2 regions of the Candidatus Accumulibacter meliphilus genome follow, and region 2 is predicted to be linked to the other one. Evidence: riboswitches for the same ligand, from Rfam matches in the RefSeq annotation. Region 2 holds a riboswitch; the other holds the start of a gene.
What was found. A riboswitch is a leader RNA that binds a small molecule or an ion and turns the genes downstream of it on or off. The one in region 2 is predicted to bind thiamine pyrophosphate.
Positions count from the first base shown of each region.

Region 1: another riboswitch for thiamine pyrophosphate. It lies ahead of thiC (phosphomethylpyrimidine synthase ThiC); the one in region 2 lies ahead of thiC (phosphomethylpyrimidine synthase ThiC).

Region 1 is NZ_JAZKTZ010000017.1:9,159-16,107, forward strand. It holds gene V5B40_RS23000 (DUF1840 domain-containing protein) at 1-40, shown strand, start outside; gene V5B40_RS23005 (N-acetylmuramoyl-L-alanine amidase) at 42-857, shown strand; gene thiC (phosphomethylpyrimidine synthase ThiC) at 898-2,814, opposite strand; TPP riboswitch at 2,927-3,025, opposite strand; tRNA gene V5B40_RS23015 (tRNA-Glu) at 3,287-3,362, opposite strand; tRNA gene V5B40_RS23020 (tRNA-Ala) at 3,388-3,463, opposite strand; gene V5B40_RS23025 (toluene tolerance protein) at 3,481-4,092, opposite strand; gene pyrF (orotidine-5'-phosphate decarboxylase) at 4,216-5,037, shown strand; gene V5B40_RS23035 (6-phosphofructokinase) at 5,180-6,949, opposite strand, start outside.
Region 2 is NZ_JAZKTZ010000001.1:769-7,717, reverse strand. It holds gene V5B40_RS00050 (DNA topoisomerase III) at 1-97, shown strand, start outside; gene V5B40_RS00045 (hydrogen peroxide-inducible genes activator) at 215-1,129, opposite strand; gene V5B40_RS00040 (pseudouridine synthase) at 1,146-1,868, opposite strand; gene V5B40_RS00035 (DUF1840 domain-containing protein) at 2,058-2,414, shown strand; gene thiC (phosphomethylpyrimidine synthase ThiC) at 2,631-4,547, opposite strand; TPP riboswitch at 4,657-4,756, opposite strand; tRNA gene V5B40_RS00025 (tRNA-Glu) at 5,020-5,095, opposite strand; tRNA gene V5B40_RS00020 (tRNA-Ala) at 5,121-5,196, opposite strand; gene V5B40_RS00015 (hypothetical protein) at 5,213-5,824, opposite strand; gene pyrF (orotidine-5'-phosphate decarboxylase) at 5,948-6,772, shown strand; partial or broken gene V5B40_RS00005 (6-phosphofructokinase) at 6,873-6,949, opposite strand, start outside.

The DNA.
Region 1 (6,949 bases), on a different contig from region 2:
GGACGGCTTCATTCTCTGGGAAGCCGCCAAGGATTTCTAGAGTGCGTAGGACCCTATCCTGTCGCGGCGTCATCTATCAGCGCTTGGACTTGCGCAGCTTGACGACCATCGTCGTCAGCGGCGTTCTCGCCTTGCTGACCAGCACTGTCGGCGCAGCCGAGGTGGCGGTCGACGCCGGTCACACGCTGGCTGCCCACGGCGCAAGCAGCGCGCGTGGTGGCCGTGAATTCGACTTCAACCGCGTGCTTGCGAAACGGGTGAGCCGCGAACTCGGCTTACGCCAGCTGGACGTCCGACCCATAAACTTTGACGGCAAGATAGAAAGTCTGGCCGCCCGCCCCGAACAGGCCGCCGGCACCGACTTTTTCATTTCAATCCACCACGATTCAGTGCACGCCGATCTACTGCAGGAATGGGATTGGCAGGGAAGCCCGCAGACCTACAGCGATGACTACAGCGGCTTCGCGCTCTTCGTTTCACATGACAGCCCCGATCTGGCGACCAGCCTGCGCTGTGCGTCAGCAATCGGCGCCCGCCTGCGGCGGATGGGTTTCCAGCCCGCCCGCCATCATGCCAATCCGCCCTCCGGAACACCGCGCGCGGTGGCCGACGCAACCAACGCGGTGCACTACTACGACAAGCTTGTCGTCCTCTACCGCACGACGCTACCGGCGGTACTCTTCGAAGCGGGAGTGATCAAAAACCGTGACGAGGAGTTGTTGCTGCTCGACGCCAGCCGCCAGGCACGCATGGCCGACGGCATCGCCACCGGCATCGCCGCCTGCCTGTACGCTGCTCAGGGGTCGAACGGCAAGCCGCAGAAGGCCGCGCCAGCAGCGACCGTGCCATCCCCCTGAGCGGCAAGCAAGGCCCGCTGCCGGCGCTGAAGCCCCGCGTTCAGACCTTTCGATACACCTCTGCACCGGCCTTCACGAACTCGATCGCTTTCGCCTCCATCCCCTTGCTCAGCGCCTGTGCCTCACTGACTCCCTGTGCCGCGGCGAACTCCCGGACTTCCTGGGTGATCTTCATCGAACAGAAATGCGGGCCGCACATCGAGCAGAAGTGCGCCACCTTGGCCGACTCCTTGGGCAGGGTCTCGTCGTGAAACTCGCGCGCCTTGTCGGGGTCCAGGCCCAGGTTGAACTGGTCGTCCCAGCGAAACTCGAAGCGCGCCTTCGACAGCGCGTTGTCGCGAATCTGCGCACCCGGGTGGCCTTTCGCCAGATCGGAAGCATGTGCCGCCAATTTGTAGGTAATGATGCCCACCTTCACATCGTCCTTGTCCGGCAGCCCGAGGTGCTCTTTTGGCGTCACGTAGCAGAGCATGGCGGTACCGAACCAGCCAATCATCGCCGCACCGATACCGCTGGTGATGTGGTCGTAGCCAGGAGCGATATCGGTGGTCAAGGGGCCAAGGGTGTAAAACGGCGCTTCCTTGCACTGCTCGAGCTGCAGTTCCATGTTCTCCTTGATCATGTGCATCGGCACATGGCCCGGACCCTCGATCATCACCTGCACGTCGTGCTTCCAGGCGATGTCGGTCAGCTCGCCGAGCGTTTCCAGTTCGCCTAGTTGGGCGGCGTCGTTGGCATCGTAGATAGACCCCGGACGCAAGCCATCACCGAGGCTGAAAGCCACATCGTAGGCTTTCATGATCGCGCAGATCTCTTCGAAGTGCGTGTACAGGAAACTCTCCTGGTGGTGCGCGAGACACCACTTGGCCATGATCGAACCACCGCGCGAAACGATGCCGGTTAGCCGGTTGGCGGTCAGCGGCACATAGCGCAACAACACCCCGGCGTGAATCGTGAAGTAGTCGACGCCCTGCTCGGCCTGCTCGATCAAGGTATCGCGGAAGATCTCCCAGGTCAGGTCTTCAGCCTTGCCATTGACCTTCTCTAGCGCCTGGTAGATCGGCACCGTGCCGATCGGTACGGGGCTATTGCGAATGATCCACTCGCGCGTTTCGTGAATGTTCTTTCCAGTCGATAGATCCATCACCGTGTCGCCGCCCCAGCGGATCGACCAGGTCATCTTCTCGACCTCTTCCTGAATGCTCGAACCCAGCGCCGAATTGCCGATATTGGCATTGATCTTGGTCAGGAAGTTACGACCGATGATCATCGGCTCGCTTTCCGGGTGATTGATGTTGCAGGGAATGATCGCTCGCCCACGAGCCACTTCCGAACGCACGAACTCCGGCGTGATCTCCTCCGGAATACTGGCGCCGAAACTGTTGCCAGGATGCTGACGGCAGAGAATCTCGGCGAAACGTTCGCCCTGAGGCCCGGAAGCCTGCAATTGCTCGATGTAGGCGCGGCGATTGTTGTTTTCGCGAATGGCGACGTATTCCATTTCCGGAGTGATGATGCCACGCCGCGCGTAATGCATCTGGCTGACGTTGGCGCCACCCCGGGCGCGTAGCGGGCGGCGCTGCAGACCGGGAAAACGCAGATCGTCGAGCGCCGCATCAGCGGCGCGAACACGCCCAAAATCAGAACTCAGGCCGCCGAGCGCCTCACTATCACCACGCTCGGCAATCCACTGCGCGCGCAGCGCCGGCAGGCCCTGGCGGATATCGATCGTCGCCTGCGGATCGGAGTACGGTCCCGAGCAGTCGTAAACATAAATCGGCGGGTTTTTCTCGCCGCCGAAAGCGGTATCGGTATCGGCCTGAGAAATTTCGCGCATCGGCACGCGCAGATCAGCGCGACTTCCGGTAACGTAAATCTTGCGGGAATTCGGCAAGGGCTGGATCGCAGCCTGGTCGACGTGAGCGTCAGCGGCGATGAACTTCTCGTTAGCGTTCATGGTGTTTCCTTGCAGAGGGGTAAGGCAAAAGCGCTACGCAAACGTGCAGCGTGCAAGGGGTCGGCAAGACGAGCGAGACGGAGTGAAGGCTATCACCCTGCGCACAAAGCAAACATGGTGCGCTCCGCTTCCCTACGACGGCATGACCCGTACAGGTTCGAAGGGACTCTCTCAGCCACACCCTAGCAGCGCGGCACCCCCAACGTGAGCGCCCAAGTTACTGGAATCGCTGGACTTTGGCAAGAATATTGATATCTTTCGGCCACGCTCGCTGCTACGGAAAAGCACGCCGCGGACACCATTATTGGTGATCAGCGGATAACTGCCGAGTCAATAGCGACGCACTCGCCGCCGTAAGCTGTGGATTTGGCACCCTAAACCGAGCACGCGATGGCTGCCCCGGGTTCCCGGTAGGCGGCAAGCAAAGCCTCGACCTCGTTGTGCGTGGCGCCTGCAAGAACTGCAGTAGCGCTGGCGTCCCCACGGGGATTCGAACCCCGGTACCTACCGTGAAAGGGTAGTGTCCTAGGCCTCTAGACGATGGGGACCCGGAACTGACATCTTTCGCCTTGCTGGTGGAGGTACGCGGGATCGAACCGCGGACCTCTTGCATGCCATGCAAGCGCTCTCCCAGCTGAGCTATACCCCCCCCGAAAGAAGCGCGCATTATAGGGTTCGAGGCCTGCCTTGTAAAGCACCGTTCATCACCACGGAGTAATCCACCCAGTCGCTCTCTCCGTCGATGCCCTGCAAGCGGCGAAGGTTGCGCGCGCGTAGCTGCTTGCTCAGCGAGCGCGGCCCAATGCGTGCGTCGGAAATGTCGATCAGCCCGAATTCCTGATCGGGCGTGTAAACCACGTTGCCGAGATGCAAGGAGCGAAAATACACGCCGGCTTCATGCAAACGAATGATGAAATCCGTGAACGCCGCTTTCAAGCCCGGCTCTATCGCCGGGTCAAGGCCCTCGCGCAGCATTTCACGCAGCGTCTTCCCGGCCAGCGGCTGGTAGTGCACAGCATCGCGCCCAATCGAAGGAATTCGCCACACAGCGATGATCACCGGCGCCGGAATGTGGCGCTGGTGGAGAGCCTCGGCATGGTCGGCAAAGCGTTGTGCATAGGGCGACCAGGCTGCTGACGAAAACAGGCGCTTGCGGCGAAAGAGCTTGAGGATCGTCCCGTCAGCAAGCCCCAAGACCTTGTCCCCAAAACCGTCTGCCTCAAGAACAGCCGCCCCGGCGCGCATGGCAAGGTAGACGTCGTGCTCCAGTGTCTTCAAGCTGCCTCCGTACTCAAAAGACTCAGAGTCTACCTTTTTCGCCGAAGGCAAGGCAGGATCGCCGCCATCTGATCAAGTCGTGGCCGTTAGAATGCAGTTTTTCTTACCAGCGATGATCATCCGATGAACTTCATGCACGCCCTCAACGCCGCCTGGCAGGACCGCAATAGTCTGCTGTGCGTCGGCCTCGACCCCGACCCAGCGCGCTTCCCGGCCCACTTGCGCGGCCAGCCTGACGCCATTCTCACTTTCTGCAAAGGAATCGTCGACGCCACCGCCGATCTGGTCTGCTCGTTCAAACCGCAGATCGCCTATTTCGCCGCCCAGGGCGCCGAAGACCAGCTACAAGCACTGATCGGCCACATTCACAGCGCCCACCCGACGATACCGGTAATCCTCGATGCCAAGCGCGGCGACATTGGCAGTACCGCCGAGCAATACGCCATCGAAGCCTTCGAACGTTTCAAAGCGGACGCGCTGACCGTCAACCCCTACATGGGACGCGACTCCATCGAACCCTATCTGGCTTACGGCGACAAGGGCATCATCCTGCTCTGCCGAACCTCGAACCCCGGCGGCAGCGACCTGCAGTTCCTCGACGTCGGTGGTGAAAAGCTCTACGAGCGCCTCGCCCGCCTGATCAGCGGCAACTGGAACCAGAGCGGCCAGTGCGCGCTCGTCGTCGGCGCCACCTTCCCTGGCGAAATCGCCCGCGTCCGCGAACTTACCGGCAACATGCCCCTGCTCGTGCCGGGAATCGGCGCCCAGGGCGGCGACATCGAAGCTACCGTCCGCGCCGGCTGTACGGCAACGGGCGACGGCCTGCTGATCAATTCCTCGCGCGCCATCCTCTATGCCGGCAACGAAGAAGATTTCGCAGCCGCGGCACGGCGAGTGGCCATGGCCACTCGCGATGCGATCAACACCTATCGCCAGGCAGCTTAGCGGCTGCGGACGAGCAGTGCGGAGGCCACAAAAGCAAGGAGGCTGATGACCTCGAGTACTGGCGCCGTCCGCTTTCTCTTCCTATGCTCCTGGAGCAGAAGTGGGGGCTTTCAAGAGCCCGCTCGTCAAGGTCGCGGAATGCCTATCGCCGGAGCTCTCCGGCGACGAGCAGGCCGGGGCAGGCATCCACAGCTTCCTCTTTCGGCTTCGCCATGGTCCGCATGACCGGCTGCAAATCCAGCCACCATTGCTGCGTCGGCCGCCGATGCTGCAGATCAACGACGTCATGCATACGGTTGATCGCAGAGATCATCACCTTGCCTTCGACCAGGCCAATATAGGCCCCGGCGGCCGAGCCGCGCTGCAGTTCCGCGGTCAGGAAATCGATACAATGAGCCGCCAGACGGGTGGCCAGCACGCGATCGAACGGAGACGGGTTACCCCCCTGCTGGACATGACCCAGGATCGCCTGGCGCACGTCGAACAGGCCGTGGCCTTCCTCCTCGAACAGCCGGCACATGAAATCGGTCGTGTACTGGGCGTTTGCACGTTCGTTACGAATCGTGAGGTAGAAACGCCGACCGCCATGAAAGCTCTCGATCATCCGTTCCACGTCTGCTTGCAGGTCCTTGAGCGAGACCCCTTCTTCGGGCAGATAGATGCGCTCGGCGCCGCTTGCCAGACCACTCATCAGCGCCAGGTAGCCGCAGTAGCGGCCCATTACTTCGACCACGAAGCAACGCCGCGCTGCCATCGCCGACTGCTTGATGCGATCGAGGGCCTCAACGATGGCGTTGAGAGCAGTGTCGGCGCCAATGCTCAGCTCCGAACCGGGGAGGTTGTTGTCAATGCTCGCGGGCAGACAAATCATCGGAATCTTGAAGGCCGGATAGCGTTCTCGCTCGCTGTACAGAGTATGGGCGACCCGGTAGGCCAGCCAGCCACCGATGATCAGCAAGCCGTCTATGCCGTGAGTTTCTAGCGCGCGCGCCACGGTATACAGCTGCTCGACGGTCGGCGCCTGCCGGGTCGTACCTAGTTCGGCGCCGCCCATGGCCGCCCAACCCTCTACGTCGCCCCAACTTAGCTCGTCGATCCGGCCGGCCAGCAGACCCTCGAAACTGCCACGCACTCCGAGCATCGTGTGGCCGCGATCCAGCCCGAGCCGAACGGCGGCGCGCGCCGCGGTATTCATCCCTGGCGCAAGCCCACCGCCGTGCAGCACAGCTAGCCGGCGCCGGCGAACCGGCGCTTTGACACTGGGCGGCGCGCCAGCCATCGCCTTGAAAGTATGAAACATCTCCGTAAAGCTGCTGCCGCGCAACTCCATTGCTGCCGCATAGTCATGCGCGGCAATTCTTCTGGCTACGTTTTGAGTTTGCTCCACGCAAAGCATCAAGGGCGCGTGTCGTACCCGGTTGTAGCGCATACCAACCATTTGCGGTTCACTGTCCTCGGTGGCCGACAACAGCTCCTGAACGGCGGCGTGGCCGACCAGTGTGCTCATGCAACGATCGAAGGCGCTTGGCGTGCCGCCGCGCTGAACGTGGCCGAGAATAGTCACCCGCGTGTCCTCACCAAGCCGGTCTTGAAGCACCTGCCGCACCTGCTCGCTAGTGATCGCCTGGCCTTCCTTGTCGCACGCCCCTTCGGCGACAACGACAATACTATCGCGGCGACCGGCCGCCCGACCGCTGCGCAAACGCTCGCACATCTCTTCCTGCCAGTCGTCTGGCGGCGGACTTTCCGGGATCAGGACATAGTCCGCACCGCCGGCGATCGCGCTCATTAGGGCCAAATAGCCACAGTGGCGGCCCATCACCTCAACCACGAATGTACGCTGGTGGCTGGCGGCCGTGCTGCTAATGGCGTCAATGGCCTCGACGATTCGGTGCAGCGCTGAATCGGCACC
Region 2 (6,949 bases):
CAGGAAGCCCCGAGTGGCCACCGCGAAGACTGACAACAACACGCCGGAAGGCAGCGAAACAACCAGCGCCAGCGCACGCAAGAAGGTGGCCGACTAGGAGCACACCCGCAACAAGGCAGCCTTGCTGCCGTGTTGCGCCGCTGTTTCACGTGAAACAGCGGCGCGGCGGGCCGCAGCCCCGGAATCGCCCGGCCGAAAAGCCGTTCACCGGACACTAATCGCGGACAATCACTCCGGGCGGCGGTGCGTCCAGGATCGCCGCACGCAAGACGTCGATCGCCTGCGGCCGCGGGAAGGTCGCCCGCCAGGCGATCACCACCTGGCGAAGCGGTGCCGGCTCGCTGAAATTGCGGAACTCCAGCAACAGGTCATCACGCGGCCACGCCGCCGCCGCGGAGGCCGGCACCACAGAGATTCCGGCGCCACTGGCCACCATGTAGCGCACCGTTTCGAGCGAGCTTCCCTCGCTCGCCCCGTCGGTACCGCCTGGGCCGGAAAGCTGTGGGCACGCCTGGACCACCTGATCGCGAAAACAATTACCGTTGCCGAGCAGGAGCAGGTTCTCGGACGCCACCTCATTGGGGTCGATCAGGGTTTGCTGCGTCAGCCCATGCCCGCTCGGCAAGACCATGCAAAAAGGCTCCTCGTAAACCACCCGTGAAACGATCCCTGCTTCCGCAAATGGCAAGGCGACGACGATCGCGTCAAGTTCGCCGCGACGCAACTGCGCGCTCAGGTTTACTGTGAAATTCTCATGCAGAAAGAGCGGCATCCGCGGCGCACGCAAGTGCAAAGCCGGAATCAGGCGGGGCAACAGGTATGGCGCAATTGTGTAGATGACCCCCAGGCGCAACGGTCCAAGCAAGGGGTCCTTGCCCTGTTCGACGAGCTCCTTCAGCCTGCTCGCCTCGTCCAAAACCCGCTCCGCCTGAGCGGCAATCTGTTCGCCGAGCATCGTCAGCCGCACTTCAGCCGAAGACCGCTCGAAGAGAATCACTCCGTAGCGCTGCTCGAACTTCTTCAAGGCCACCGACAAGGTCGGCTGGCTGACGTGGCATTTTTCCGCGGCCCGACCGAAGTGCTTCTCGAGGGCCAGCGTCGCGATGTAGCGCAACTCGGTCAAGGTCACTGCCGATCCTCCCCTTTCAGAAAGAGCCACCCTTGTCGGCCGCCAGCAGTGCCAGCTCCGCCGCTTCCAGCCACATCCACCGCCCAACCTCGAGCGACGCCGGCAAGCTGAAACCGCCGATGCTCGTCCGATGCAATGCCTCGACCCGATTGCCGGCCGCAGCAAGCATGCGCTTGACCAGATGATAGCGACCCTGCGTCACCGTCAAGCGCAGGCAGCGCTCGCCGAGAAGAGTGCAGTCCAACGCGGTAACCGGCTCGGGGTCGTCATGCAGCACCACGCCACTCAGCAGCGCACCCATCTGTGACGCGTCGACCACATGCCGCGTTGTCACCTCATAGACCTTGGGCACCGCCTTTTTTGGTGAACTCAAGCGGTGAATGAACTGACCGTCGTCAGTCAATAGCAGCAACCCGGTCGTGTCCTCGTCGAGCCGACCGACCGCTTGCACGCCACGCTTGATGAGAGGATCGGGAAGCAGCGAGTAGACGCTGGGGTGGTGTAAGGGTCGCTGCGAGCATTCATGGCCTGCTGGTTTGTGCAGCGCCAGATACGCGAAACGCCGATAAAGCCAGGCAACTCCGTCTACCGCAAAGCGCAGGCCCTCGGCCTCGAAGCGGGCAAAGGGATCAGCGCAGGGCTGCCCGGCAACGCTGACGCTCCCCGACCGAATCAGTGCGCGGCAGTCAGCCCGGCTGCCAAAGCCCTGCGAGCGCAGCAGACGCTCCAGTTCGATCATCGAAACCGCTCAAGAGTGGCGCAGCAAGCCAAGGTGCGGCGTAGGCCGCGAGCTTTCCGTGACGTAAGAATTGTACTCATGTCCGCAGTGTACACGACCCCGCGCTCCGTCCCATCGCCGGCTATTGTTCTTCCCCGCCGCAACGAGGACAATGGAAGGCATTGAACCCAATCTGAAGGGAAGCCGAGCATGCTGGTCAAATTCAACTCGAGCACCTCCGGGCAGATCATGATGTTCTCTCCGGCCGCCCGCCAGTTGCTCGAAATCCTGCACAAGGACTGCACCGCGCGCGGCGTGATTACCAGCGAGCAGTTGCCCGAAGCCATCGAACGCCTGCGGCGCGCCGTTGCTGGCGGCGGCGAGCAACGGCAAGCCTTCCTGCCTCAGACCGGTACCCCCGCCCAAGATGACGACAGCAACGACGATCAAAGGGCCGACGGTCCGCCGATCGGATTGGCTCAGCGCGCCTTCCCGCTGATCGAACTCCTGGAGTGGACGCGCAAGGAGGACGGCTACATTCTCTGGGAAGCGGCCAAGGATTTCTAGGGGGCCCGCGGCTCGCTTCTGCCGCCGCATCGTCGATCGCCGCCTTGGCTCGTGGCCTTGATGGCGATCATCACATCATCAGTGGCGTCGTCGCCCTGCCGAACCACGCTCGGTGCTGGCGGTGCTCGATGAAGCGCGGCAGGCGCGCCGTAACCGCCCAGCGAGCGAGGCGAGCACAAGCTCAGACGCAGGGTGTCCGGCGTCATTCCCCCGCACTCAGACCTTCCGATACACCTCGGCGCCAGCCTTGACGAACTCGATCGCCTTCGCCTCCATCCCCTTGCTCAGCGCCTGCGCCTCGCTGACTCCCTGCGCTGCGGCGTACTCCCTGACTTCCTGGGTGATCTTCATCGAACAGAAGTGCGGACCGCACATTGAGCAGAAGTGCGCGACCTTGGCCGACTCCTTGGGCAGTGTTTCGTCGTGAAACTCGCGCGCCTTGTCGGGGTCGAGGCCGAGGTTGAACTGATCCTCCCAGCGAAACTCGAAGCGCGCCTTCGACAGCGCGTTGTCGCGAATCTGCGCGCCGGGATGCCCTTTCGCCAGGTCGGCAGCGTGCGCCGCCAGTTTGTAGGTGATGATTCCCACCTTGACATCGTCCTTGTCCGGCAAGCCGAGGTGCTCCTTGGGCGTCACGTAGCAGAGCATGGCGGTGCCGAACCAGCCGATCATCGCCGCACCGATGCCGCTGGTAATGTGGTCGTAGCCGGGCGCGATATCGGTGGTCAGAGGGCCAAGCGTGTAGAACGGCGCTTCCTTGCACTGCTCGAGTTGCAGATCCATGTTCTCCTTGATCATGTGCATCGGCACATGGCCCGGCCCCTCGATCATCACCTGCACGTCGTGCTTCCAGGCGATGTCGGTGAGTTCGCCCAGCGTCTTCAGTTCGCCCAGTTGCGCTGCGTCGTTGGCATCGTAGATCGACCCCGGGCGCAAGCCATCACCGAGGCTGAAAGCGACGTCGTAGGCCTTCATGATCGCGCAGATCTCTTCGAAGTGCGTGTACAGGAAACTCTCACGGTGATGCGCGAGGCACCACTTGGCCATGATCGAACCCCCGCGCGAGACGATACCGGTCAGGCGGCTGGCAGTCAGTGGCACGTAGCGCAGCAGAACGCCGGCGTGAATGGTGAAGTAGTCAACGCCCTGTTCGGCCTGCTCGATCAAGGTGTCGCGGAAGATTTCCCAGGTCAGCTCTTCGGCCTTGCCGTTGACTTTCTCCAGCGCCTGGTAGATCGGCACCGTGCCGATCGGTACCGGGCTGTTGCGAATGATCCACTCGCGCGTTTCGTGAATATTCTTGCCGGTCGACAGATCCATCACCGTGTCGCCCCCCCAGCGGATCGACCAGGTCATCTTCTCGACTTCTTCCTGAATGCTCGAACCCAACGCCGAGTTGCCGATGTTGGCGTTTATCTTGGTCAGGAAGTTTCGACCGATGATCATCGGCTCGCTTTCCGGGTGATTGATGTTGCAGGGAATGATCGCCCGCCCGCGAGCCACCTCCGAGCGTACGAACTCCGCCGTGATCTCGTCCGGAATGCTGGCCCCGAAACTGTTGCCCGCATGCTGGCGGCAAAGGATTTCTGCGAAGCGTTCGCCCTGCGCCCCGGAAGCCTTCAGTTGCTCGACGTAGGCGCGGCGGTTGTTGTTCTCGCGGATGGCGACGTATTCCATTTCCGGAGTGATGAGGCCGCGCCGGGCGTAGTGCATCTGACTGACGTTGGCGCCGTTCCTGGCACGCAGCGGCCGGCGCTGCAGGCCGGGAAAACGCAGTTCGTCGAGAGCCGGGTCGGCGGCGCGCACACGCCCGAAATCGGAACTCAGGTCGCCGAGCGCCTCGCAATCACCGCGCTCGGCAATCCACTGCGCGCGCAGCGCCGGCAGGCCCTGGCGGATATCGATCGCCGCCTGCGGATCCGAGTACGGTCCCGAGCAGTCGTAGACGTAAATTGGCGGGTTCTTCTCGCCACCAAAAGCGGTGTCGGTATCGGCCTGAGAAATTTCGCGCATCGGTACGCGCAGATCGGCGCGGCTACCGGTAACGTAGATCTTGCGGGAATTCGGCAACGGCTGGATGGCGGCCTGGTCGACGTGAGCGTCAGCAGCGATGAATTTCTCGTTAGCGTTCATGGTGTTTCCTTGCAGAGGGGTACGGCAAAAGCGCTACGCAAGCGTGCAGCGTGCAAGGGGCCAGACAGACGAGAGAGACGGAGTGAAGAACACCCTGCGCACCCTGAAAACCCCGTGCGCTCCGCTTCCCTACGACGGCATGACCCGTACAGGTTCGAAGGGACTCTCTCAGCCACAGCGTGATCCGCGCGGCACCCCCAACGTGAGCGCCCCAAATTACTGCAACTGTCGGCATTTAGCAAGAATGTCGACATCGTCCGGGAGCACTCATCGCTCGCGGAAAGCACTGACGCGACGTGGCTATGCGGCGCTCGGCGGAAAATTCGCAAATCAAGGTCGAAGTGCCCGCGGTCGCGAGCGTTGGATAGGGCAGTCACGATCAGGTCGACGACCACCACACAGCGGTTTCCCGCACACGGCAAAAAAGGAGTGCGCATCTTGTGCAGGCGCACTGCACGAACCGCAGTGGCGCTGGCGTCCCCACGGGGATTCGAACCCCGGTACCTACCGTGAAAGGGTAGTGTCCTAGGCCTCTAGACGATGGGGACCCGGAACAGGAATCTCTCGACTTGCTGGTGGAGGTACGCGGGATCGAACCGCGGACCTCTTGCATGCCATGCAAGCGCTCTCCCAGCTGAGCTATACCCCCTCGAAAGAAGCGCGCATTATAGGGTTCGAGGCGGGGCTTGTAAAGCGCCGTTCATCACCGTAGAAAAATCGACCCAGTCTCGCTCCCCGTCGATCTCCTGCAGGCGGCGAAGGTTGCGCGCGCGCAACTGCTTGCTCAGCGAACGGCGTCCGATACGCGCATCAGAAATGTCGATCAGCCCGAATTGCTGATCGGGCATGTAGACCACGTTGCCGAGATGCAGCGAGCGGAAATAGACGCCGGCCTGGTGCAAGCGAATGACGAAGTCCGTGAACGCCCGCTTCAAGCCTGGCTCGATAGCCGGGTCTAAGCCCTCGCGCAGCATCTCACGCAGCGTCTTGCCGGTCAGCGGGTGGTAGTGCACGCCGTCGCGGGCAATCGAAGGAATTCGCCAGACGGCGATGATCACCGGCGCCGCTATGTGGCGCTGGTGAAGAGCCTCGGCGTTGTCGGCGAAGCGTTGCGCATAGGGCGACCAGGCTGCCGAAGAGAGCAGACGCTTGCGGCGAAAGAGCTTGAGGATTGTTCCGTCGGCAAGGCGCAGGACCTTGTCACCAAAGCCATCCGCCTCGAGGATTTCGGCGCCCGCTCGCATGGCAAGGTACTCGTCGTGCTCCAGTTTCTTCAAAGGGCTTCCCCGCGCGAAAGCCCCGAGTCTACCTTTTTCGGCGAACAGCAGGCGCGATCACCTGCGTCGGCCCGAGTCACGGCCGTTAGAATGCAGTTTTTTGCCAAGAGTGATGATCATCCGATGAACTTCATGCACGCTCTCAACGCTGCCTGGCACGACCGCAACAGCCTGCTCTGCGTCGGCCTGGACCCCGACCCGGCGCGCTTCCCCGCCCACTTGCGCGGTCAGCCAGACGCCATTTTTAACTTCTGCAAAGCAATCGTCGACGCCACCGCCGACCTGGTGTGCTCGTTCAAGCCGCAGATCGCCTATTTCGCCGCTCAGCGTGCCGAAGACCAGCTACAGGCCCTGATCGCCCACATCCACGACGCTCACCCGACGACACCGGTGATCCTCGATGCCAAGCGCGGCGACATCGGCAGTACCGCCGAGCAATACGCCATAGAGGCCTTCGAACGCTTCAAAGCCGACGCGCTCACCGTCAACCCCTACATGGGGCGCGACTCGATCGAACCTTATCTGGCCTACGCTGACAAGGGCGTTATCCTGCTCTGCCGAACCTCGAACCCCGGCGGCAGCGACCTGCAGTTCCTCGACGTCGGTGGCGAAAAGCTCTACGAGCGGGTCGCCCGCCTGGTCAGCCAGGAATGGAACCAGGGCGGTCAGTGCGCACTCGTCGTCGGTGCCACCTTCCCCGGCGAAATTGCCCGCGTTCGCGAACTGAGCGGCGACATGCCGCTACTTGTTCCAGGTATCGGTGCGCAGGGCGGCGACATCGAGGCAACGGTCCGCGCCGGCCGTACGGCACACGGCGACGGCCTGCTGATCAATTCCTCACGCGCCATCCTCTATGCCGGCAGCGGTGAGGACTTCGCGCAGGCGGCACGGCGCGTTGCTCTGGACACACGCCATGCCATCAACGTCCATCGCCACCCTGCGCCTTAGACTGACTGCCGACAACAACCCTGCGCGGCCAGCAACGTCGCTGATAGCTCCACGCCAGGCGCTGGCTGGAGCGCGCGCAAGCACCATCGACGGCCGCCGTTTAAACTGCGTCCGCCGCTGGCCGTGCCATGCCCAGCATGACCGGCCGCAAGTCCATCCACCATTGTTCCGTCGGCC